Regions from separate parts of the Aliirhizobium sp. YIM B11859 genome, predicted to be linked through region 1. Evidence: predicted binding sites of a transcription regulator. Region 1 holds the regulator's gene; each other region holds the start of a gene.

Region 1 (7,977 bases):
CGGCCTATCGGCCTCGATATGGTGAAACCCACATCAGGGATTCACCATATCAGTTATCCCTAATTTCAAGAATAGGTCGCGGTTTCTTGCGTAACCCGCGAGTTTTCTTGACCTTTGGCGCGCCCTATACGATATGCGGGGACGTAAAGTTGAGGTGTTGTCCATGTATCGCGCCCGGACAAGAGACATAGAAGTGGCCGTAGAGCCCTACTATCTTGAAGAGCAATCCAGCCCAGAAGAAAGCCGTTATGTCTGGGGCTATCGTATCGTGATCGAGAACCACTCGATCCATACGGTGAAGCTCGTGCATCGCTATTGGCACATCACCGACCAGAACGGACTGGTGGATGAGGTCGATGGACTAGGCGTCGTCGGAGAACAGCCACGACTGCAACCCGGTGATACCTACGAGTATAATTCCGGCTGCCCGCTCGACACGCCGTCAGGCATGATGTTCGGCCATTACGACATGCAGACCGAAGAAGGCGAAGTGTTCAAGGTCGACATCCCCGCCTTCTCGCTGGATTCACCCGGACTGACCCGGGTGCTGAACTAACACGAATAAGAGCCGCTTCAGGCCTTCGCGGCTGTATTCCCTACGACTTCAAATTCCGCCAACTCGTAACGGTAGGTCGTCGAGCAGAACTCGCAGGTGACGGAAATTCCGCCATCTTCCTCGCTGGCCTCGATCTCTTCCGCCGTGAAGCCCGCAAGCACGCCCTTGATCTTGTCGCGCGAGCAGCTGCAGCGGTCGAATACCGTCTGCGGCTCATAGACCCTCACCCCACGTTCGTGGAAGAGCCTGTAGAGCAGCCGTTCGATCGCCACCTGAGGATCGGTCAACTCATCCGTATCAATCGTTTCGACCAGCGACCGGGCCTCGTTCCAGGCATCGTCTGTGACCTCGGTCTGACGCTCATCGCCGTCACCGCCATGAAGATCCGGAAGCCGCATGCGCTCGGGGGCCTGAGGCAGGAACTGGGCGATAAGACCACCGGCCCGCCAGTTATGGCGCGGCTTGCCCTCGGCATCACGGTCGTAAAGCTCGGCCACGCCAAGCCGGACGCTTGTCGGGATCTGTTCCGACTGACGGAAATATACGCCGGCGATCTGCTCCAGCGACGAACCGTCAAGCGGGACGATGCCCTGATAGGGCTGCATGCCCTTGCCCTGATCGATGGTGAAGGCGAGCACACCCTGACCGAGAAGCTCGGCCGGAGACATCCGCCCCTCCTTGATCGCCAAAGCCAGTGCATCTTCGTCGTAACGGGCATAGGCGCGCAACGCATCCGGCGACGAGAAATCGGCGACGAGAAGATCGACCGGGCCATCGCCCTTGGTCTGGACGGTAAACTTGCCTTCGAACTTCAGCGAAGTGCCAAGCAGTGCGGTCAAAACAGCCGCTTCGGCGAGAAGTCGGGCAACCGGCGCCGGGTAATCGTGCCGAGCGAGAATCGTGTTCAGCATCGGCCCCATCTGCACGGCACGGCCGCGCACATCCAACCCTTCGACCTGGAAGGGTACGACCTTGTCGTCTCCTGCAAAGCGGAGATCGTTCAGATCCACAGTCGCTTCCGCCATCATTCTCTCCTTAGCGCCGATAGCACGACCTTTTACACAAACGGCGTGCCAAGCGGAACCGCTGGCCGCCGGAAAAGGTCTCGGCAATGTGTGTTGAAGCGCCAGAGGCTGCCTTTGGCAGACGTCCAGCGCGCCGGAAAGCCGACAAATGGTGTGGCTTTCCGCTCAATTCAAGATCAGGTGAGGAACCGGCTCAGACGGCGCCGAAACACCAGGCCAGAATGGACTTCTGGGCGTGAAGGCGGTTTTCCGCCTCGTCGAAGACGACCGACTGGGGACCATCGATCACGGCATCGGTGACTTCCTCGCCGCGATGAGCCGGCAGGCAGTGCATGAACAGCGCGTCGTCATTGGCACGCTTCATCAAGGCCTCGTTGACCTGGTAAGGCTGGAAGATGTTGTGGCCGCGCGCCTTGTGCTCCTGGTTCATCGAAACCCAGGTGTCGGTGACGACGACGTCTGCGCCATCCACGGCCTTTTCCGCATCATGGCTGAGCATGATGTTGCCGCCATTGTTGCGTGCCCAGTTGAGGATCTTGTCGTCAGGCTCGGACCCCATCGGCACCGCCATGTTCATGCGATAGCCGAAACGGGCCGATCCCTCGACCAGCGAATGGAGCACGTTGTTGCCGTCGCCGGTCCAGGCGATCGTCTTGCCGGCAACCGGTCCGCGATGTTCCTCGAAGGTCATCAGGTCTGCCATGATCTGGCAGGGATGTGTGAGGTCGGTCAGCGCGTTGATGACCGGGACGGTGGCATGCTCGGCCATTTCCATCAGCCGCGAATGATCGGTCGTGCGGATCATGATCGCATCCACATACCGCGACAGGACCCTCGCCGTATCGCCGATCGTCTCGGCGCGACCAAGCTGCATCTCCGTGCCCGACAGGAACAGCGTCTCGCCGCCGAGCTGGCGCATGCCGACATCGAAGGAAACGCGGGTTCGGGTTGATGGCTTTTCGAAGATCATCGCCAACATCTTGCCGGCGAGAGGCTTGTCTGCCGTGCCGGCCTTGGTCGCCTGTTTGCGCGTCTTTGCATCATCGAGAATGGTGCGAAGATCGGCCGACGAAACGGCGGAGAGATCGAGAAAATGCTTCGGTGATGCCATTACCTGGTTCCCTAACGAGGGAACCAGAAAAGGCGCCCTCTCCCTTGACCCTTAAGCGGATCTTTTCAGCTGTTCTGCGGAAAGCGTTTCCGCGGCCCGCTCGATGCGCGCCAAACCTTCACGCGCTTCTTCGGCGGTGACGACGAGTGGCGGCAAGATACGCACGACGTTGTCGCCGGCCATCACGGCCAGCGTCTTTTCATCGCGCATACCGGCAATCAGATCACCGGCGGGCACCTTGGCCTTGATGCCGAGCAGAAGGCCTTCGCCACGGATATCCTCGATGACCGCCGGGAACCGATCCTTGAGGGCTGCGAGGCCCTGGCGGAAGACCAGCGCGACATCACGGACATTTTCCAGGAAGCCTTCAGCGAGCACGATGTCGAGCACCGCATTGCCGCAAGCCATGGCCAGCGGATTGCCGCCATAGGTGGTGCCGTGAATGCCTGGTTTCATGCCGGAGGCTGCTTCTGCCGTGGCAAGGCAAGCCCCGAAGGGAAACCCGCCGCCGATACCCTTGGCAATCGCCATGATGTCGGGCGTGATGCCGGCCCACTCATGGGCAAAAAACTTGCCGGTACGGCCGACGCCGGTCTGCACTTCATCAAGGATCAGCAGCAGGCCCTTTTCGTCGCAGATGCGGCGAAGCTCGCGCATGAACTCCTTCGGAACGGGGCGTACACCGCCCTCCCCCTGGATCGGCTCGATCAGCAGGGCGCCGGTGTTTTCGTTGATCGCCGCGTTCAGTGCATCAAGGTCACCAAAGGGCACCTGATCAAAGCCCTGGGCCTTCGGGCCGAAGCCCTCCATGTATTTTTCCTGCCCACCGGCCGCGATCGTGGCGATGGTCCGGCCGTGGAAGGCACCTTCGAAAGTGATGATATGGAATTTCTCGGGATTGCCCTTGGAGAAGTGATAACGGCGTGCCGTCTTGATGGCGCATTCCAGCGCTTCCGCGCCCGAATTGGTGAAGAACACCTTGTCAGCAAAAGTCGCTTCCGTCAGCCGCTCTGCGAGGCGCTCCTGACCCGGAATCTCGTAAAGATTCGAGACATGCCAGACCTTCTCGGCCTGCGACTTCAGCGCATCCACCAGATGAGGGTTGGCGTGACCGCAGGAGGTAACCGCAACGCCTGCACCGAAATCGAGATATCGCTCGCCGCTGTCCGTCACCAGCCATACGCCCTCACCGCGCTCGAAGCGCAGAGGAGCCCGGGCAAAAGTGTCGTAAAGCGCAGATTCAGCCATGGCGACATCACTCCTAAGGTGTCCGGCAAAGGACATTTAAGACGTCCAGCAAAGGACATTCCAAAAAATCAAAATGCCGCCCACAGGGCGGCGGCGGCACTATCGCCACTCACCTTTTGAAAGTCAACAAAACTCGCGAAAATACGGGGGTCCGAGGCGCATTTCGGCCGCTCTTTCAGCCCCGGCTTCGAGCTGCCGATCGCTGTGACAAAAATGACTCGCCCACAAAGCAAGTTGGGGACAAACCCCAAAATCGATTCGCGGTGATTCCCGGGACTCTTGTCACGGAGTCTGCCTACCTCTAGGTTAATGATCAATTACTAGACTGCATGCGGCGGAACTAGTCACCAATAGCATAGATATAGTGCCTGTTGCGGAATGTTTTCCGCGACATTGGTGAGGGATTCTGCATGCCACCAACGTTCAAAGGCGGAGAGCGGGCATGAACTGGACGGACGAGCGCGTCGAGAAACTCAAGAGACTCTGGGCCGAAGGCCTGAGCGCCAGCCAGATCGCAGCGCAGCTAGGCGGCGTGAGCCGCAACGCTGTGATCGGCAAGGTTCATCGTCTCAATCTGCCGGGCCGCGCGAAAGCCGGTGGCACTGTTCCGACGAACCGCGCACCCAAACGCCCTGCTGCAACAACCGCTGCACGCCCTTCGAACTTCGCATCCCGCGTCGCCACCCGTACGGTTGCCCGTCCGGTCGGTGCAACGGCTGTCAAGGAAGAGATCGAATTCGACGCGGCACAGGAAATCCAGTACCGCCCGGCATCCAACGTCGTCGTTCCGATCTCGCGCAAGCTCGCCCTGACCGAACTGACGGAACGCACCTGCAAATGGCCGGTCGGTGATCCGCTGACCGATGAGTTCCACTTCTGCGGCTGCGAATCCCCGGATGCGTCGCCGTACTGCAACTATCACGCCAAGCTCGCCTATCAGCCGGTCCACGACCGCCGCAGGGCTGCATCCCGCTCCTGATCCAGGACGCGAACATCCAAAAAGCGGGCTCGATGCCCGCTTTTTTGTTTGTCCAGGCCTAACATGTCCCATCTGCAATGCAGCCTTGCCGGCTGCCGGCTTGCTGATTGACTTCGGAATCCCTATTTATGTACCAGCGAGGACGGCCTCCCCCAGCATGGGTACCAATCGTCGGGACGACCCGGCAGAACCCATGGGGTCAAAGTCATGCGCAGCACGGGCGACCGTATCCGTCACGCCATCAGCTTCGAAGTCATCGGACTGGCAATCTTCACACCGCTCGCGGCCTTCGTATTCGGATTGCCTGTGGAGCATGTGGGTGTCGTGGGCATTGTTTCGGCAACGCTGGCGACCGGATGGAACTATTTCTACAATCTGGGCTTCGATCACTTGATGCAGAAATATCGAGGCGGAACGCAGAAGGGGCTGGCGCTCCGCGTTCTGCATGCCGTGCTGTTCGAGCTCGGCCTGTTGATCGTGCTGATGCCGTTCATCGCCTGGTATCTCGGCATCAGCCTGATGCAGGCGCTGGTGATGGATATATCCTTCGCCCTGTTTTACCTGGTCTATGCGTTCTTCTTCAATATCGCTTATGACCGGCTGTTTCCGCTGCCCGAGTGGCAGAAGGAAGCGAAGGCCTGAGAACTGCCCGGCTAAACAGTTCAGCCCGAGGCGGAGGACCGCGCCCGGGCTGAAAACACAAAGGCAGGCCTGATTTGGAGATCAGGATTCCATCGAATAACCTGCACCGCGGACGGTGCGGATGACATCCTGCATGTTGGAGAAGTTGAGCGCCTTGCGCAGGCGGCCGACATGGACGTCGACAGTGCGTTCGTCGACATAGATGTCATGACCCCAGACGCCATCCAGAAGCTGCGAACGGGAGAAGACGCGGCCCGGCGACACCATCAGGAATTCCAGAAGACGGAATTCCGTCGGGCCGAGTCGAACCTCACGGCTCTTGCGGTGGACGCGGTGGGTTTCGCGATCAAGCTCGATATCGCCACAGCGCAGCACGCTGGAGAGAACCTCGGGCTTGGCGCGGCGCAGCATTGCCTTGACCCGCGCCATCAGCTCCGGCGTCGAGAAGGGCTTGACGACATAGTCGTCGGCGCCGGTCGCAAGACCACGGACCCGCTCGCTTTCCTCGCCCCGGGCCGTCAGCATAATGACCGGAAGCCGCTCGGTTTCCGGCCGCATGCGCAGTCGCCGGCAAAGTTCGATGCCGGAGACGCCAGGCAACATCCAGTCAAGGATCAGCAGGTCGGGTGTGCGCTCCTGCAGCCGGATCTCGGCCTCGTCGCCTCTCAGTATCGTTTCAACCTCGTAGCCCTCGGCTTCGAGATTATAGCGAAGAAGCACGCTCAGTGCTTCTTCGTCTTCCACGACCGCTATTCTTGGCTGCATACTCAATTTGCTCCGTCACATCACCCCAATCGGCTCCCGATCGGGGCTTACTCCGCTATGGCGCCGACCGTGTTCGACGTGTCGTCCTTCGGACGCTCACCTTCGAGCTGCGCACCTGTCGTCATGTAGTAGATGGTTTCAGCGATGTTGGTCGCGTGGTCGCCGATGCGCTCGATATTCTTGGCGCAGAACAGCAGATGCGTGCAGGTGGTGATGTTGCGCGGATCTTCCATCATGTAGGTCAGGAGTTCACGGAACAGCGACGTGTACATCGCGTCGATCTCTTCGTCGCGAAGCCTGATGATTTCCGCCTTTTCAGCCGAACGGCTTGCATAAACGTCCAGCACATCCTTGAGCTGCACCGCAGCAAGATCCGAAAGATGCTCCAGGCCGCGTGCGAGCTTGCGGGGTACACCCGTTCCCTGCACGGCGATAACGCGCTTGGCGGTATTCTTTCCGAGATCGCCAACACGCTCGAGGTCAGCTGCGATACGCAGCGTGCCGATGATTTCGCGCAGGTCGGCAGCCATCGGCTGGCGCTTGGCGATCGTGACGATTGCCTTGTCCTGGATCTCGCGTTCGGCGTGATCGAGAATGACGTCGTCAGAAATCACCTTCTGTGCAAGCGCGGAGTCGGAATTGACCAGCGCACGCACGGCGTCGCCGCACATCTGTTCCGCAAGACCACCCATCTCGGAGATGCGGCGGCGGAGATATTTCAATTCTTCGTCGTAGGCCGACAGGATATGACTTGATACCATTTTCTTGTCCTTAAGATCCGTGAAAGGCAGCAGGCGTCGGCGATCAATCAGCCGAAGCGGCCCATGATGTAGTCCTGGGTGCGCTGGTCATCCGGATTGGTGAACATCTTGTCCGTGTCGTTTTCCTCGACGAGCTGGCCGAGGTGGAACATGGCGGTGCGCTGCGAGACGCGGGCGGCCTGCTGCATCGAATGCGTGACGATGACGATCGTGTAGTTGGCGCGCAGTTCGTGGATCAGTTCCTCGACCTTGGCGGTTGCGATCGGATCGAGTGCCGAGCAGGGCTCGTCCATCAGGATGACTTCCGGCGAGACGGCGATGGCACGCGCAATGCAGAGACGCTGCTGCTGACCGCCCGAAAGCCCGGTGCCGCCTTCATGCAGACGATCCTTGACCTCCGTCCACAGGCCGGCGCGCTGAAGGCTTGCCTCGACGATCTGGTCCATATCGGACTTGCCGCGGGCAAGGCCATGGATGCGCGGGCCATAGGCAATGTTCTCGTAGATGGACTTCGGGAACGGGTTCGGCTTCTGGAAGACCATGCCGACACGGGCACGCAGTTCCACGACATCGATTTCCTTGTCGTAGATATCGTCCGTATCGAGCGTGATCTTGCCGGTGACCCGGCAGCTCTCGATCGTGTCATTCATGCGGTTCAACGTGCGCAGGAAGGTCGACTTGCCGCAGCCGGAAGGTCCGATGAGGGCGGTGACCGTGTTTTCGCGAACGTTGAGGTTCACGTCGAAAAGCGCGCGCTTTTCGCCGTAATAAACCGACACGTCCTTGCCAATCATCTTGTACGCGACTTCATTCATCTTCTTGTCCAGCGCCTTCTCAACTGCTGCTTCTGACAACATATTCATTGTGTCGATCTCCTACCACCGGCGCTC
Region 2 (7,977 bases), on a different contig from region 1:
GAGTATCGTTCTGCTCATCGAATTCTCCTGCAAAGGTTCGCGTTTCAGTCGCGATGACTGCGTTTTAGCGCTGCAGGACTATAAAGCTTTGACATTGGTCAATAGAACGAACTTACCCCGATTTTTTAGGGGATAGCCATCACAGCTGCGTCAGTCGCAACGCATCTGACCTTCCCAGTGGCGCCGGCAGAGCGACACATAACGTTCGTTGCCGCCGACTTCGACCTGCGCGCCCTCGCGGATCACCTCGCCTGCCTCATCGACCCGCACGACCATCGTCGCCTTGCGGCCGCAATGGCAGATCGTCCTTACTTCGCGCAACTCATCGGCGATCGCCAGCAATTCATGCGATCCGGGAAACAGCTTGCCCTGAAAATCAGTTCTCAGGCCGTAGGCCATGACGGGAATGCCGATGTGGTCGCAGACATTCGCAAGCTGCCAGACCTGTTCAGCCGACAGGAACTGGGCCTCGTCGACGAAAACGCAGGCGAGCGGCTCTTCTGCATGCATCTGGGTGATCGTCGCAAGCAGATCGTCACCCGGATTGAACGGAATGGCATCCGATGAAAGACCTATCCGAGACGAGACGCGCCCCATGCCGGCGCGATCGTCGAGCGCAGCGATGAAGATCGCCGTGCGCATGCCGCGCTCGCGGTAGTTATAGGACGCCTGAAGCAACATGGTCGACTTGCCGGCATTCATCGTCGCGTAGTGGAAATAGAGCTTGGCCATGGCAGGCGTTGTCTTACTCCGCGGCGACGAGCGGAAGATGCAGGCGCAGATAACCACAGAATTTTGCGGATGCCCGCGCCCGCCCGCCTGGCAACCTCCCGGTCAGCCGAACAGCGAAGCGATGCTGTAGGTGAGCCAGGAAATCAGCGCCGCCGCCGGCATGGTGACGATCCAGGCGATGACGATATTGCCGGCAAGCCCCCAGCGGACGGCCGAGACACGACGCGCAGCACCAACGCCGACAATGGCTCCGGTGATCGTGTGCGTCGTCGAAACCGGAATGCCGAGCCATGTGGCGCCGAACAGCGTCAACGCTCCACCGGTCTCGGCACAGAACCCCTGCATCGGGTTGAGCCGGGTGATCTTCGATCCCATCGTGTGGACGATCCGCCAGCCGCCGAACAAGGTTCCGAGCGCCATTGCGGACTGGCAGGAAATCACCACCCAGAAGGGCACATAGAAATCCGAACCGAGATGGCCCTGGCTGAACAGCAATATGGCAATGATGCCCATCGTCTTTTGCGCGTCATTACCGCCATGGCCCAGCGAATAGAGCGAGGCAGAGACGAATTGAAGAACGCGGAAGGTCCGGTCGACAGCAAACGGCGTCTGCCGCACGAAAGCCCAGGACACGATCAGCACCAGCACCAGAGCCAGAAAGAAGCCGATCGCCGGCGACATGAAGATTGCCCCAACCGTCTTTAACAGACCGGCCCAGACGATTGAATCGAATCCGACTTTTGCCAATCCCGCCCCGACCAGACCACCGACCAGCGCATGCGAGGAACTGGAGGGAATGCCGAAAATCCAGGTGACGATGTTCCAGACGATCGCGCCGATCAGCGCGGCGAAGATGAGCTGCGGCGAAACGATGCTCGGATCGATAATGCCGGTGCCGAGCGTCTCGGCCACATGCAGGCCGAAGAACATGAAGGCGATGAAGTTGAAGAATGCCGCCCATGCCACCGCATATTGCGGCTTCAGCACGCGGGTTGAGACGATCGTCGCGATCGAATTGGCCGCGTCATGCAATCCGTTGAGGAAATCGAAGAACAAGGCAATGCCGATCAACCCGGCAAGCAGAGGAAAGGCGAGCGACGCATCCATCAGACGTTCTCGATCACGATGCCGCTGATCTCGTTGGCAACGTCCTCGAAGCGGTCGACGACCTTCTCCAGCTCGCCGTAGATCTGGCTGCCGATCATATAGGCCATCGCATTGCCCGAAGCGCCGTGGCGCAGGAAAAGGTCCTTCAGTCCCTGGTCGTGCAGGTCGTCCGAACGGCCCTCGACGCGGGTGACTTCCTCGGCAATCGCGCTCAGGCGCTGCGCATTGGCACCGAGCTTGTCGAGCAACGGCACGGCCTCGGCGACAAGATGTGCCGCCTTGACGACCTCCTCGCCCATCTGTCGCATCAACGGATCGAACTCCGTCTGTTCGAACAGACGGATGGTCTTGACGGTCTTGTGCATCATGTCGATCGCATCATCCATCGACTGGATCAGATCCTTGATGTCACCGCGATCGAACGGCGTGATGAAAGACCGGCGAACGGCAAGAAGAACCTCGCGGGTGATATTGTCGGCTCGATCCTCGAGCGTTACGATCCGCTCACAATTCTTGTCGACGTCTTCGCCGTTCAAAAGATGGCCGAGCGCCTCGGCCGCCTCCACGACTGTCCGGGCGTGCTCGGAAAACATGTCGAAAAACTTGTCTTCACGCGGCATCAATTTCCGGAAAACGCTCATCATGGCCCTGATCCTTGTTGTCGTCCCGCAACCGGAACCGGGCCGGGACTGTCACAAAACTGTCATAAATGCTATCGCCCCGCTGGAATCAACTGTGAAAATCGACATTTAAACCGGCATGAAACCTGTCAAGAAAGACATCCGGCAATCGAGGGACAAGCCGAAAACCCTGCTGCAGCAACTTGCGCAGATGCCGGAAAAGCTGTTTTCCGGCGAATTCCGCCTGCAATATGCAGCCCTGTGTTATCGGCCCGCCGCCGATGGCAACGGCATCGAAGTGCTGGTCATCACTTCGCGCGACAGCGGCCGCTGGGTGATCCCAAAGGGTTGGCCGATGAAGAAGAAAAAGCCGCATCAGGCAGCCGAGATAGAAGCCTGGCAGGAAGCCGGCGTGCGCGGCAAGGCGAAAAAGAAGCCGGTCGGCCGCTACACCTATCTCAAATGGCTGGACAATGGCGACGTTGCGCCCTGCACGGTCGAGGTATTCCCCGTCGAGGTGACGGAGATCGATCAGAAATTCAAGGAACGCGGCCAGCGCCAACTGGCCTGGGTGACGCCGGGCGAAGCGGCGCACCGTGTACGCGAGGTCGAGCTCAAATCGATGATCATCGATTTCAAGCCGAAGAAGAAATAGCCCTGCCTTATCCTGTCCGCGGTTCGCTCCCTCACTCGGGTTTGCGCCGGAACGATTTCCACAAAACGGCTTTGCAGCCCCTCGCGAGCCGGTGTTATGCAGGATGCACGAAATCGATCGGACAAACACAGCACGGAGGAAGCCCAACATGACAACGGAAAAAGTGGCGATCATCACGGCGGGCGGCAGCGGCATGGGTGCTGAGGCGGCACGCCGGCTGGCGGCCGATGGTTTCAAGGTCGCGATCCTGTCGTCCTCGGGCAAGGGCGAGGCACTGGCAGCAGAACTCGGTGGTATCGGCGTGACCGGCTCCAACCAGTCGAACGACGACCTGACGCGGCTGGTCGGAACGACGATGGAAAAATGGGGTCGCATCGACGCGCTGGTCAACAGCGCCGGCCACGGTCCGCGTGCGCAAATCACCGAGATCTCCGACGAGCAATGGCATACCGGCCTCGACGTCTATCTGATGAACGTCATCCGCGCCGTGCGCCTTGTCACCCCGATCATGCAGGCGCAAAAGTCAGGCGCGATCGTCAACATCTCGACCGCCTGGGCCTTCGAGCCGGCTGCCATGTTCCCGACCTCTGCAGTGTTCCGCGCCGGGCTCGCCGCCTACACCAAGATCTACGCAGACACATACGCGGCCGACAATATCCGCATCAACAACGTCCTGCCCGGCTGGATCGACAGCCTGCCGGCAACCGAGGAACGCCGCGACGCGGTGCCGATGCAACGGTACGGAACGAGCGCTGAAATCGCCGCAACGATCGCCTTCCTCGTCTCAGAGGGAGCCGGTTATATCACCGGCCAGAACCTCAAGGTCGACGGCGGCCTCACCCGCTCGCTCTGATCTTGCCGGAAAATGGCGCCTCTCCGCCTGCGCGGGGCGCCGCCCGCCCAGCCGCGATGCGCTGATCGACATTCGACCCCGATATTCCGGAGAAACACTGATGCGTTCATCCAAGATCATTCACATCGTCACCTGCCATGCGGAAGGCGAAGTCGGGGATGTCATCGTCGGCGGGGTCGCTCCACCACCGGGCGAAACAATCTGGGAACAGTCACGTTTCATCGCCAAGGACCAAAGCTTGAGGAATTTCGTCCTCAACGAACCACGCGGCGGGGTCTTCCGCCACGTCAACTTGCTCGTGCCGCCGAAAAATCCGAAAGCCCAGATGGGCTGGATCATCATGGAGCCGGAGGACACGCCTCCCATGTCGGGCTCGAACTCGATCTGCGTTGCAACCGTCCTGCTCGACAGCGGCATCATTCCGATGACCGAGCCGGTGACGAAAATGGTCCTCGAAGCCCCGGCGGGTCTGGTTGAAGTCGAGGCCGAGTGCCGCAACGGCAAGGCCGAGTGGATCACCGTCACCAACGTCAAGAGTTTCGCCCAGAAGCTCGGCGCATCCCTCGACGTTCCAGGCCTCGGCACCATCACCGTCGACACGGCCTATGGCGGTGACAGTTTTGTTGTCGTCGATCCGGTCGAGATCGGCATTGATCTCATTCCCGAAAACGCTCGCCTGATTGCCGAAACCGGCATCAGGATCACCAATGAAGCCAACCGCCAACTCGGTTTTTCCCACCCGGAACAGGAGGGATGGAACCATATTTCCTTCTGTCTCTTTGCAGGAAAGCCCTATCGCGAAAACGGCGAACTTCTGGCCAGATCCGTCGTCGCCATCCAGCCCGGCAAGATCGACCGCTCACCGACCGGCACCGCCGTTTCGGCCCGCATGGCGCTCCTCAACGCCCGTGGTGAACTGAAAAAGGGCGACAGCCTGACCGGTATTTCCATCATCGACACGCGCTTCGTCGGCCGGATCGTCGAGGAGACCACGATCGCGGGAGAAAAGGCCATCATCCCCTCGATCACCGGCCGGGCATGGATCAGCGGCACGTCACAGCTGATGCTCGATCCGTCGGATCCCTTCCCCGGCGGTTACAGGCTTTCCGACACCTGGCCGATGCTCAAATAGACGCCCTGCGTCATCCTGCTGGAGAAAGGACGCCGAAGCCGGGTCGGCAAGGCCGTCCGTTTCACCCGGCCTCGCCGAGATGCTCGCGGACCCATGCGATTTCGTCCGAGGCGGTGCGGCCGAAATGGCGTTTGAAATCCCTGGCGAAATGGGCCGGGCTGGCATAACCGACGGACATGGCGACCTCAGCGATCGTGGCCTTGCGCGCGATCCGCAGCCGCGCCTCATGCAGCCGCATCGCCTTGATATATTGCACCGGGCTGTTTCCGGTCAGCTCCCGAAAATGAGCGTGATAGGATGGCACGCTCATGCCGGCATCCCGCGCGAGATCGGTGACCGAAATGCCGGTCGTGTAGTTTTCCCGTAGAAAGGCGAGGCTCTGGATGATCCGCCCTGCACCGCCGTTCTGCTGCAATGCCGCGATCATCGCCCCGCCCTGCGGGCCGACCAGAACCCGATAATGCAGTTCCCGCAGGATGCTGCGGCCGAGAACCGCGCATTCGACGGGATCGGCCAGCGCCTTGAGCAGCCGCAGCAGCACATCCTCGATACCGGCATCCATCCTGCTCGACACGAGGCTTTGAGGTTTTGCGCCGCCGATATCAGCCTTCGTCATCACCTGTGCGGCAATCTCGGCCGCAAGTACCATGTCGAATTCGACATAGATCGCAAGCAGCGGTCGCTCCGCACTGGCAGTCGACTCCATCCGAAACGGCACAGGCAGCGACACAGCCAGATAATGGTCTTCGTCATACAGATAGACCCGGTCGTCGAGCAGGCCACGCTTGGTGCCCTGCAGGACGAATGCGGCGCCCGGCCGGTAGAGAACCGGCACGTCCTGCAGCACCGACTGGCTTCTGAGCAGCCGCACACCGTCAAGCGCAGTGATCGTGTAGCCGAGACCGGGCGCCAGCGCGCCGGCGCGCTCGACCAGCATCGGCCTGACGGAGCCACCCACAGTCGCCTTTATAGGATCAGGCAAGTCATTCATAGAAAACGCCATCGAATGAGGTACCCATTCATACTATCTGCCAAGTCCGTCAGCAATCAGGAAAGAGACACTCCATGACCAGAAAGACATTTTTCATCACCGGCGCCAATTCGGGTTTTGGTCTTGCCATCGCCACAGCAGCCAGTGAAGAGGGCCATACCGTCATCGGCACCGTCCGTTCCGAAGCATCGCGGGCAAACCTCGCCGGGCGCCTGCCCGACGTCAGGACAGTGCTTTGCGACGTCACCGAATTCGACCGGATAAACATGGTCATCGATGCGGTCGAAAAGGATCACGGGCCGGTCGACGTCCTCATCAACAATGCCGGTTACGGCCATGAAGGCGTGCTGGAGGAATCGCCGATCGAGGAAATGCGCCGCCAGTTCGACGTCAACGTCTTCGGTGCCGTGGCGGTCGCCAAGGCCTTCCTGCCGAAATTCAGAGAGCGGCGGCGCGGCTTCATCATCAACGTCACCTCCATGGGCGGCATGATCACCATGCCGGGCATCGCCTATTACTGCGGCAGCAAATTTGCCCTGCAGGGCATTTCGGAGGTCATGCGCGCCGAAATGGCGCCCTTCGGCGTCCATGTCACGGCGCTCTGCCCGGGCTCCTTCCGCACCGACTGGGCCGGCCGCTCGATGGTTCGCACCGAAAGATCCATTGCCGACTACGACCCGCTGTTCGACCCGATCCGCAACGCCCGGCAGGAAAAGAGCGGCAGGCAGCTCGGTGATCCGGCAAAGCTGGCGCAGGCCGTTCTCAACCTGATCCAGTCGGAAACACCGCCGCCGCAGCTGCTGCTCGGCAGCGACGCGCTGAAATTCGTCTCCGAACGCATCGACCACCTGCAGCAGGAGATCGACGCATGGAAGGCCGTCACCGTCTCGACGGACGGCTGAAACCCGCCCGTCGGCAACCCGCGCATGCCGGTCAGTGAAATGCCCTCACCTCGATTGGCGCCCGGCAGGCAATCGCGGCCTTGCGGCCCCATTCCAGCGCCTCAGCCATGTCGGCGGCCTCCAGCACCCAGAAGCCGCCCATATGCTCACTCGTTTTCAGGCAAGGCCCGTCGGTCACATCGACCCGGCCGTCGGGTCTTGCCGTGAGTGACTTTGCCTCACGCGCCGGGTTCAGCCCGCCAACGAAGAGCCGGATGCCGGCCGTCATCATTTCTTCGTTCAGCAGGTCGATGTCGCGATGCATCGCCGCGTCCTCAACGGCCAAAGCATCGTAATCGTCAGGGTGATGAACGGCGATGAGATAACGGGACATGGCGTTTTCCTCCGGGTGTGACGGTATGGCAATCTTGCCCTCCATTCGCCCGCAGGACGAGCGGCCGGACCGAAATCCGACACGCTGCTCCAGAGATAGTGCCGACAGATCGGCGCCGCCGGCACGATACGCCGGAAAGCTTGAAGTCGGTCAGGCCGTCTTCAGTCCGCCCTGATGCACGACGATGCGGGCATGGTAGGGAACGCGGGTATAGAGGTCGAGAATATCCTGATTGACGAAGCGCACGCAGCCGGAGGACGCAGCCGTGCCGATCGATTCCCATTCGGGCGAACCATGCAGGCGATAGAGCGTGTCCTGGCCGTCCTTGAAGATATAGAGCGCGCGGGCGCCGAGCGGGTTCTTGATACCCGGATCCATGCCGCCGGCTTCCACCGAATATTTCGCCAGCTTCGGCTGGCGGGCGACCATTTCCGGCGGCACCTTCCAGTGCGGCCAGGGCTGGCGCCATTGGATCACGCCCTCGCCTTCCCAGGCAAAACCGTCACGACCGATGCTGACCCCGTAGCGCATTGCCGTGCCGCCGGGCTCGACGACGTAGAGGAACCTGTCCGGGGTCGCGACGACCACGGTACCCGGCTTTTCCCCGGTCGG
Region 3 (7,977 bases), on a different contig from region 1:
ACGCCGCAATAAAAAAGGCCGGGCGTGCGAACACCCAGCCTTTTCCTGTTGAAGACAAGTGTCGCTAGTTGGTGACCTTAAGGTCGACGGGCAGGAACAGCGTCTCGCCGGAGCTATCGTCGACACCGTCATTGTCGGTGACCATGAAGGCCTTGCCGGATTTATCGAAGGCAAAACCTTCCAGCTTGTCGAGAACATAACCGTTGGTGGCGCTCTTCAGGCCGGGCAGGAAGTCGTGGATTTCCTCCTTCTTGACCAGCTGCAGTTCGCCGCCGAGCTTTGCCGGCTTCAGGTCGGCGAGAGCGACACGATAAAGCTTCTTAAGCTTGGCCGCATCGCCGATCAGGTTGTCGCGCTCGACAATGTAGAGATAGTCGCCATTGGCGGTGATTTCCGACAGGCCGACCCAGCCCTTGTCTGCCTTTTCGAGCGGATAACGGACAGCAGCCCATTCCTTCGACTTCGGCTTGTAGGAGAGAAGTTTGACCTGCCCCTTCGGGTCATCCTTCCACTCGCGCTGGATGGCCATCCACAAAGTCAGGTCATCGCCCTTGCCGACGGCGGTAACACCCTCGAGCCCGTAGCGCGTTTCGCCGGCGAGAAGCTCTGCCGGCAGGCCGATCTCGGCCTTGATCTCGCCCTTGGCGTTGACATTATAAAGGCCGTGGCCGACCAACTTGGCGCTGTCGCCTTCCGATGCTAGCCAGAAGCCGCCCTTGCCATCGAGGGCGATGCCTTCGATATCGAGCTTCTGTGCCGGCTGGCCGTTGCGGGTGATGCGGACGACATCGGTGATCTCGGCCGGCTTCTTCGTCGCGTCAATCGTGTAGATCGACGGCTGCATGCCGTAGAAACTGTCATTGACGGCATAAAGGACGCCATCCTTTTCGGCATCACCGACGAGGCCCGACAGAGCGCCCCAGCCGAGCGGCTTGCCGTCGACATCCTTCGAGACGATCGTCGGATAGGCTTTTTCGCCCTCCGCCATTTGATAGATCATCACATGCGAGCGCGGGCCGCCGTCCTCACCGAGATCGGCTTCGTTGGCCGACGCAAGCAGGTTGCGGCCGGGGATTGCGACAGCACCTTCCGGCGACACGCCCGACGGGAGCAGCTGCACGAGTTCAGGCTCGGCGCCGGTATCCTTGTAGACGGCGATCATCGAACCGCGTTCGGAGAGCACGAAGAAATACTGCTGGCCGTTAAAGATGGCGGCTTCCATACCTTCCGGCTCGATACCCTTGTTCTTGGCACGTTTTTCCGGGAAGTGGCCCGCACGGGCAACCGCATATTCCAGCGAGGTACCGGCGTCATAAAGAACCTTGCCGGAACGATCAAAGATGGTGAAGCCGCGCGAACCACCCTTGTAGTCACCTTCATTGGCGATAACGAGACGATCGGTGCCGAGCCATTTAACCGCATCCGGCTCGCGCGGGACGGCCGAAAGCTTGCCGGAAAAATTCAGCGAACCATCGGTTTTGGTGTCAACGCCGTCGAGATCGACCGTGCCGGCGGAGAAATGGCCGGTGACCCTGGCGGTCTTGCTGTCGATGATGACGACGTGGTTGTTTTCCTGCAGTGTCAGGGCAATCTCGCCATTGGCGTTGATGTTGACGAATTCCGGCTCCGGATCTTCCGGAGCGATCTTAGCAAGGCCGGTGACATCGACGCGCTTGATGCTGTCGCAGGCAGGAATACCGTTGTTCAGCGTCACGATCACCAGATCGCCGGCTGGAAGCTGCGGCAGCGCACCGTCGTTCAGGTCTTCGTCGCGCTGGTTCTCAATGGCGATGGCGGCGAATGTGCCGTCCGGCGACACCACGACGGAATCCGGCTGGCCGGCGAGATCGCAGGTGTTTTCCAGTTTCTTCGAGGCGATATCGACGACACCGAGGGCACCTGCAGGCTTGGTCATGTCTTCGGTCCGGTCGATCGTGACCAGAACCTTCGAGCCGGCCACAGCCACCGAGTTCGGCTCGCCGTCGATGGCAAGCGAACCGGCCGCCTTCGGCGCCCTGGCATCGGTGATGTCGACGAAGCCGATCGTGCCGCCCGGCGCGTCGGAATAGATCAGCATATTGCCGTCCCTGGTCGCCGTGATGATCTCTGCAGATGTCGGCTTGTCCTTGCCATCGGCCAGATTGCTGGCGACGGGGAAGGACGCGATGCGGTTAAAAACCTGCTCGGCACTGGCCGGCACGGCAACAGACGCCAGCAATGCGGTTGTCAGCGCGACCTTGAACGAAACTGCCATGACAATTCTCCCCTACCCTTAAACCTGTAGTGGGTATTGGGGCATTGTCGTGACAGCCGAATGACACAGACGGCCCTTCCTGGTTGTATCAGAAGCCGTAGGCAGTGACGATCGTCGCAAAACAAAAGGCCGGGCAAAGCCCGGCCTCTCCTATTCGGTCATAACGACCGAAATTACTTCTTCTTGGCAGCGTAGGCCTTGATCGCTTCCGATACTTCGCCTTCCGCGTGGGCGGCATTGTCGAAGCCATTCAGTTCGACGGCCTTACGGCCGGCCGGAAGCTGCTTGTAGACGCGGAAGAAAGCCTGGAGGCGCTCCTGCTCGACCTGCGGCAGATCGGTGATTTCCTTGATGTTGTCGTAGGTCGGATCGATCTTGCTGGTCGGGACGGCAACGATCTTGTCGTCGACTTCGCCACCGTCGATCATCTTCAGGACGCCGATCGGGCGAACCTTGATGATGGCACCCGGAACAACCGGTTCGCGGGTATAGACAAGCGCGTCGAGCGGATCATTGTCGCCACCGAGCGAACTGGTGATCGAACCGTAATTGGCCGGATAGATGACCGGCATGGACTGGTAGCGGTCGACGACGAGATGGCCGGTGTCGGCATCGATCTCGTATTTGGTGAAGCTGCCCTGCGGGATTTCAATGGCAACGCTGAATTCCTTGCCGTCGTCCTTCTTCTGCGGGAAGTCGAGGTAGGAGACGTAGCTGTCAGCTGAGGCGGCGACGCCGGCGGTAAGAACAAGTGCGGCGGCGGCGGTAAAAAGCGTTTTCATAAAGACCCCTTCGGTATGATGAGGCCTTTCACCTATGCAGGTGAGATGACAGCGCAATGACAATATCCACGTCTAAGAACATCCCATGCGGTTAAGAGAAAAGGCCCGGCAGTGCCGGGCCCTTCCGATATCGATGCCGATCATTTCGACGGACCATCCCTACAGAGGCGATCAGAACTTGACGGTGTAGTTGCTCCGCAGCCAGACCGTCGGGTCCTGACCCTTCGTCGTCGCATTGACCATGAATGACGCGACGCCCTTACCAAGGTCGAACTCTGCGCCGAGGCCTCCGCGAACCCAGAACTGATTGAGGTCCTGGCCATCCAGATCGAAGTCACCGATGCCGATCAAGGTACCGCTCGATGCGGCGGCGTGGTGTTCGAACTGATAATCGATTTCAGTTTTGGCCAGCAGCCGGACACTATCGTTGAGTGGGTGGACGAAGTCTGCACCGAGGCGGGCGATCGTGGCATGGTCACTGGTCCCATCGAAGCTGACCGGGAACGAACCACCGGTTTCCGTGAAACCATCCACCCGGGTATGGGCGTAGGACAGGCCGAGATATGGGGTAATCGCCGTATCGTCGATTGTCACCGCATTCAGCCAGTCAAAGCGGATCTTGGCGCCCCAGGTTTCTGCATTGGTATCGCCGTTGGAATAGTCGGTAACAGCACCGCTTAGGTAACCGCGACGGCTATCGATGCTGCTGCGTCCCCAATAGCCGCCGACCGTCATATAGACGTTCTGCCCCAGATCGGCGGAGACTTCCGGCGAGAGATAGAAGCCGCGCTGGCGCACGTCACCGCCAGCATCGAGATCCTGGTCGGTAGAGGTGACACCTGCCGAGAAACGCGCAGTCACACCCTCGGCAATGCCATAACCAAAGCCGAAGTCGCCCAAGGCAAGACCGCCATCAGCGTGGTCGCCATCATCATAACCGCCGTCGATCGTACCCCAGACTGATCGCTGGCCGGCGGTCAAAAGATTGCGCATCGGCGCCCCCTGGGCGCCGAACATGATCGTGTCGGCGCTGTTTACACCGCTCTGGACAATCATGTTGTTGGCCGCCGCGACGGTGGGGAAATATTTGGCGGTATCGATAATGCCGCTTTCTCCGCCACCCTCGCAGACGTCGGCGGTGCATTCATTGCCGCTGTCATCATCCTCGGTCTCGACGACACGGGCGATATAGGTAGAGCCGCTGGTGGTCTGGCCGACAACAACGCTGCCATCCGCTGAGATAAGATCGGCGCTTGTGGTCATATCACCGTCAAGCGTGGCACCGTTTGCGGTCAGCCATTCCTCGACCGTCGTCATGCCGGTCGCTTCACTCCAGACGAAGCCGTGAGACACAGCGTCAGCATCGGCCGCAGTGCCCACCACCAGCGAACCGTCCGCATTGACACTGCTGGCATAGGAATAGGTGCCGCCCAGCGTGCCCAAGTCGGTCATGGCCGAAGTCGACGCTGCGTAGCGATATGCATGGTATTCGGCATTGTCTGCCGTGTAGGAACTGCCAACCAGGACATTTCCGTCGCCGCTCATCGCCGCAAGGCTGGTATAGCTTCCGCCGAGCGATCCGATATCGACCATGCCGGTCGCTTCGCTCCAGCGGAATACGCCGGTGGTGGTGGTGCCGTATCCATAACCGGCCACAACGGATCCGTCGTCGCTCACTTTTGTGGCGGAGGATCTGTCGTAGAGGGTGTCGATGTTTTCCATCGTTTGGGTGGCGGCCTTCCAGATGAAGGCGTGATAGCTTTCATCCAGCGTATCCGCCTCCCCGACCACAGTGCTGCCGTCGGTGCTGACGGCATAGGCGTAAGAGTCCTGGCCACCCAAGGTGCCGAGCCCGACGATGCCGGTCGATGCAGTCCAATAAAACCCTTCGGTCATGAAGCTCATAATGCTGACATAACCTGCAACGGCCGAGCCGTCGCCGCTCACCGATTGTGCGAAAGCAGCGGTGGTGTCTGCATCCAGAACACCCAGATCAACGAAACCGCCGGCGGCTGTCCAGACAAAGGCGACTTTCTGGTAAGAGGCGGTGACATAATATCCGGTCACCGTCTTGCCGTCCGCGCTCAGCGCTGCGGCATCGATGGAACGGGCGCCGGATGGTGCGGAGATCACCTGAACCTCTCCGGTGGACGTCGACGTCAATCGATACGTATAGGTTTCCGTATCGGCGTCATAAGAATAGTCGAGCATGACCGAGCCATCGCTGCTCAGGCCCAAGATATCGGATCCCCTGGCAGCATGCGCTACGGAAGTTAGGCTGACGATACCCACGAGCGCGGAGCTCGCGAGCAGACAAATCGTCCTGGATTTAAGAAACATTTCTAGAACACTCGCTGATGGTTTGAGACGGATGCCGTCAGCGATGCCGAAATATGAAATGCCCCAATAATATAAGTAATGATCATATTTCTAAAACAAGAATCGCTTATGCCCCCACCCACGAGATGGACGCGATGCGCTTGATCTGACAAGCAGTTGGAAAACTGCCGATTGGCGATTTCTTAACAAATGGTAACAAACGGATGCGGATGTTGCTTGGTCGCATCACCAGGTGTGGACCTCCAATTGACCGGATGCCATGAGGTTCCACCTGCGGTGGAAAGCCGAAAATCGGCAACAAAAAACCCCGGAGATGATCCGGGGTTTTCAAGACCGTGACGGAAAACCGTCAGGAACAGCTTACTTGCCGTTCACAGCGTCCTTCAGGCCCTTGCCGGCCGAGAACTTCGGAACGTTGCGAGCCGGGATATCGACTTCTGCACCGGTCGACGGGTTGCGGCCCTTGGAGGCCTCGCGACGCGATACGGAGAAGCTGCCGAAGCCAGCGAGACGAAGGTCGCCGCCGTTCTTCAGTTCGCCCTGGACGGTTTCGAATACTGCGTCCACGGCGGATGCGGCGTCAGCCTTGGAGAGGCCAGCCTTTTCGGCAACTGCGGAAACCAGCTCGTTCTTATTCATGTTTCCATCCCTTTCTACGGTTTTGGAACGACTCGATTAGTCGGCGCCGACAATAGTTTTGCATCGGTGCTTGGCAACCCAAAAGCTCTTAGATCGCCTGAAAAACAAGGGGTTTCGCACATTTTTCACAAAAAAAGCCGGCTTTCGCCGGCTTTCTCCACAATTCAAACTTGGTTCGTCCGAGCATCTGCTCAATGGGCGATGGTTGTCGCCCCGTCTTCCGAGCCCTCGACAGTTGCTATGACCGGCGTCTCCACCGTGCCATCCCATTCGATCGGCTCCGGGCGACGCACCAGCGCATGCTTGATCACCTCGCCCATACGGGAAACCGGGATGATCTCCATGTTGTTCTTCACGTTGTCCGGAATTTCCGCCAGGTCCTTGGCGTTTTCTTCCGGGATCAGAACCGTCTTGATGTTGCCGCGAAGGGCTGCGAGCAGCTTTTCCTTCAGGCCACCGATCGGCAGGACACGACCACGAAGGGTGATCTCGCCCGTCATCGCCACGTCCTTGCGAACGGGAATACCGGTCATGATCGAGACGATCGCGGTTGCCATGCCGACACCGGCGGACGGACCGTCCTTCGGTGTGGCACCTTCCGGCACGTGGACGTGAATGTCCGACTTGTCGAAGCGCGGTGGCTCGATGCCGAAATCGACAGCGCGCGAACGGACATAGGATGCCGCGGCCGAGATCGATTCCTTCATCACGTCCTTCAGATTGCCGGTCACGGTCATGCGACCCTTGCCCGGCATCATGACACCTTCAATGGTCAGCAACTCGCCGCCGACTTCCGTCCAGGCCAGACCGGTGACGACACCGACCTGATCCTCGCCCTCGGCTTCACCATGGCGATACCGCGGAACACCGAGGTAATCCGAAATGTTGGCAGCCGTAACGGCGACCGACTTCGTCTTGCCCTTGATGATCTCGGTGACCGCCTTGCGGGCGAGCTTCATCAGCTCGCGCTCGAAAGAGCGAACACCGGCTTCGCGGGTGTATTGCTGGCTGATCGCCATCAGGGCATCGTCCGACACCGAGAATTCGTTCGGCTGCAGGGCATGTTCCTTGATCGCCTTCGGCAGAAGGTGACGCTTGGCGATCTCGCGCTTCTCATCTTCCGTGTAACCGGCGATGCGGATGATCTCCATGCGGTCCATCAGCGGACCCGGAATGTTGAGCGTATTCGCCGTGGTGATGAACATCACGTCGGACAGGTCGTATTCGACTTCCAGGTAGTGGTCCATGAAGGTCGAGTTCTGCGCCGGATCGAGCACTTCGAGCAGGGCAGACGACGGATCGCCGCGGAAATCCGAGCCCATCTTGTCGATTTCGTCGAGCAGGAAGAGCGGGTTGGACTTCTTCGCCTTCTTCATCGACTGGATGATCTTGCCGGGCATCGAGCCAATATAGGTGCGGCGGTGACCGCGGATTTCGGCTTCGTCACGGACACCACCCAGTGCCATGCGCACGTATTCGCGGCCGGTCGCCTTGGCGATCGACTGGGCGAGCGAGGTCTTGCCGACGCCTGGAGGGCCGACGAGGCACAGGATCGGGCCCTTGATCTTGGTGGCCCGCGCCTGAACCGCCAGATATTCGACGATCCGTTCCTTGACCTTGTCGAGGCCGAAATGATCCAGTTCGAGGATCTTCTCGGCATTGTTGAGGTCGGTCTTGATCTTCGACTTCTTGTTCCACGGAATACCGAGCAACCAGTCGAGATAGTTGCGCACGACGGTGGCTTCCGCCGACATCGGGCTCATCTGGCGCAGCTTCTTCAGCTCGGCATCCGCCTTTTCGCGGGCTTCCTTGGAGAGCTTGGTCTTGCCGATGCGCTCTTCCAGCTCGGCCATCTCGTCACGGCCTTCCTCGCCGTCACCGAGTTCCTTCTGGATCGCCTTCATCTGTTCGTTGAGGTAATATTCGCGCTGGGTCTTTTCCATCTGGCGTTTTACACGCGAG

Evidence for each region. The regulator PhoB, encoded in region 1, activates phosphate uptake and scavenging genes when phosphate is short. The targets are predictions, from matches to a motif close to TGTCATNNANCTGTCAT.
Region 2: a site for PhoB is predicted at 2,530-2,546, ahead of AC2GXZ_RS03955 (DUF47 domain-containing protein). Genes of this name have one in related genera too.
Region 3: a site for PhoB is predicted at 2,304-2,320, ahead of AC2GXZ_RS20185 (esterase-like activity of phytase family protein). Genes of this name have one in related genera too.

The regions. Positions count from the first base shown of each region.
Region 1 is NZ_JBXHAY010000002.1:718,830-726,806, forward strand. Features, by position in the region: gene apaG (Co2+/Mg2+ efflux protein ApaG) at 164-556, shown strand; gene AC2GXZ_RS09690 (Hsp33 family molecular chaperone) at 574-1,581, opposite strand; gene argF (ornithine carbamoyltransferase) at 1,775-2,692, opposite strand; gene AC2GXZ_RS09700 (acetylornithine transaminase) at 2,744-3,940, opposite strand; gene AC2GXZ_RS09705 (GcrA family cell cycle regulator) at 4,383-4,919, shown strand; gene AC2GXZ_RS09710 (PACE efflux transporter) at 5,127-5,561, shown strand; gene phoB (phosphate regulon transcriptional regulator PhoB) at 5,643-6,326, opposite strand; gene phoU (phosphate signaling complex protein PhoU) at 6,374-7,087, opposite strand; gene pstB (phosphate ABC transporter ATP-binding protein PstB) at 7,135-7,950, opposite strand; gene pstA (phosphate ABC transporter permease PstA) at 7,963-7,977, opposite strand, start outside.
Region 2 is NZ_JBXHAY010000001.1:843,303-851,279, reverse strand. Features, by position in the region: gene AC2GXZ_RS03970 (pseudoazurin) at 1-18, opposite strand, end outside; gene AC2GXZ_RS03965 (thymidine kinase) at 151-732, opposite strand; gene AC2GXZ_RS03960 (anion permease) at 835-1,839, opposite strand; gene AC2GXZ_RS03955 (DUF47 domain-containing protein) at 1,839-2,483, opposite strand; gene AC2GXZ_RS03950 (NUDIX hydrolase) at 2,599-3,114, shown strand; gene AC2GXZ_RS03945 (SDR family oxidoreductase) at 3,263-3,967, shown strand; gene AC2GXZ_RS03940 (trans-3-hydroxy-L-proline dehydratase) at 4,068-5,099, shown strand; gene AC2GXZ_RS03935 (AraC family transcriptional regulator) at 5,161-6,090, opposite strand; gene AC2GXZ_RS03930 (oxidoreductase) at 6,165-6,992, shown strand; gene AC2GXZ_RS03925 (YciI family protein) at 7,024-7,365, opposite strand; gene AC2GXZ_RS03920 (L,D-transpeptidase) at 7,516-7,977, opposite strand, start outside.
Region 3 is NZ_JBXHAY010000005.1:152,593-160,569, forward strand. Features, by position in the region: gene AC2GXZ_RS20185 (esterase-like activity of phytase family protein) at 65-2,254, opposite strand; gene AC2GXZ_RS20190 (inorganic diphosphatase) at 2,428-3,036, opposite strand; gene AC2GXZ_RS20195 (autotransporter domain-containing protein) at 3,208-5,274, opposite strand; gene hupB (DNA-binding protein HupB) at 5,737-6,015, opposite strand; gene lon (endopeptidase La) at 6,207-7,977, opposite strand, start outside.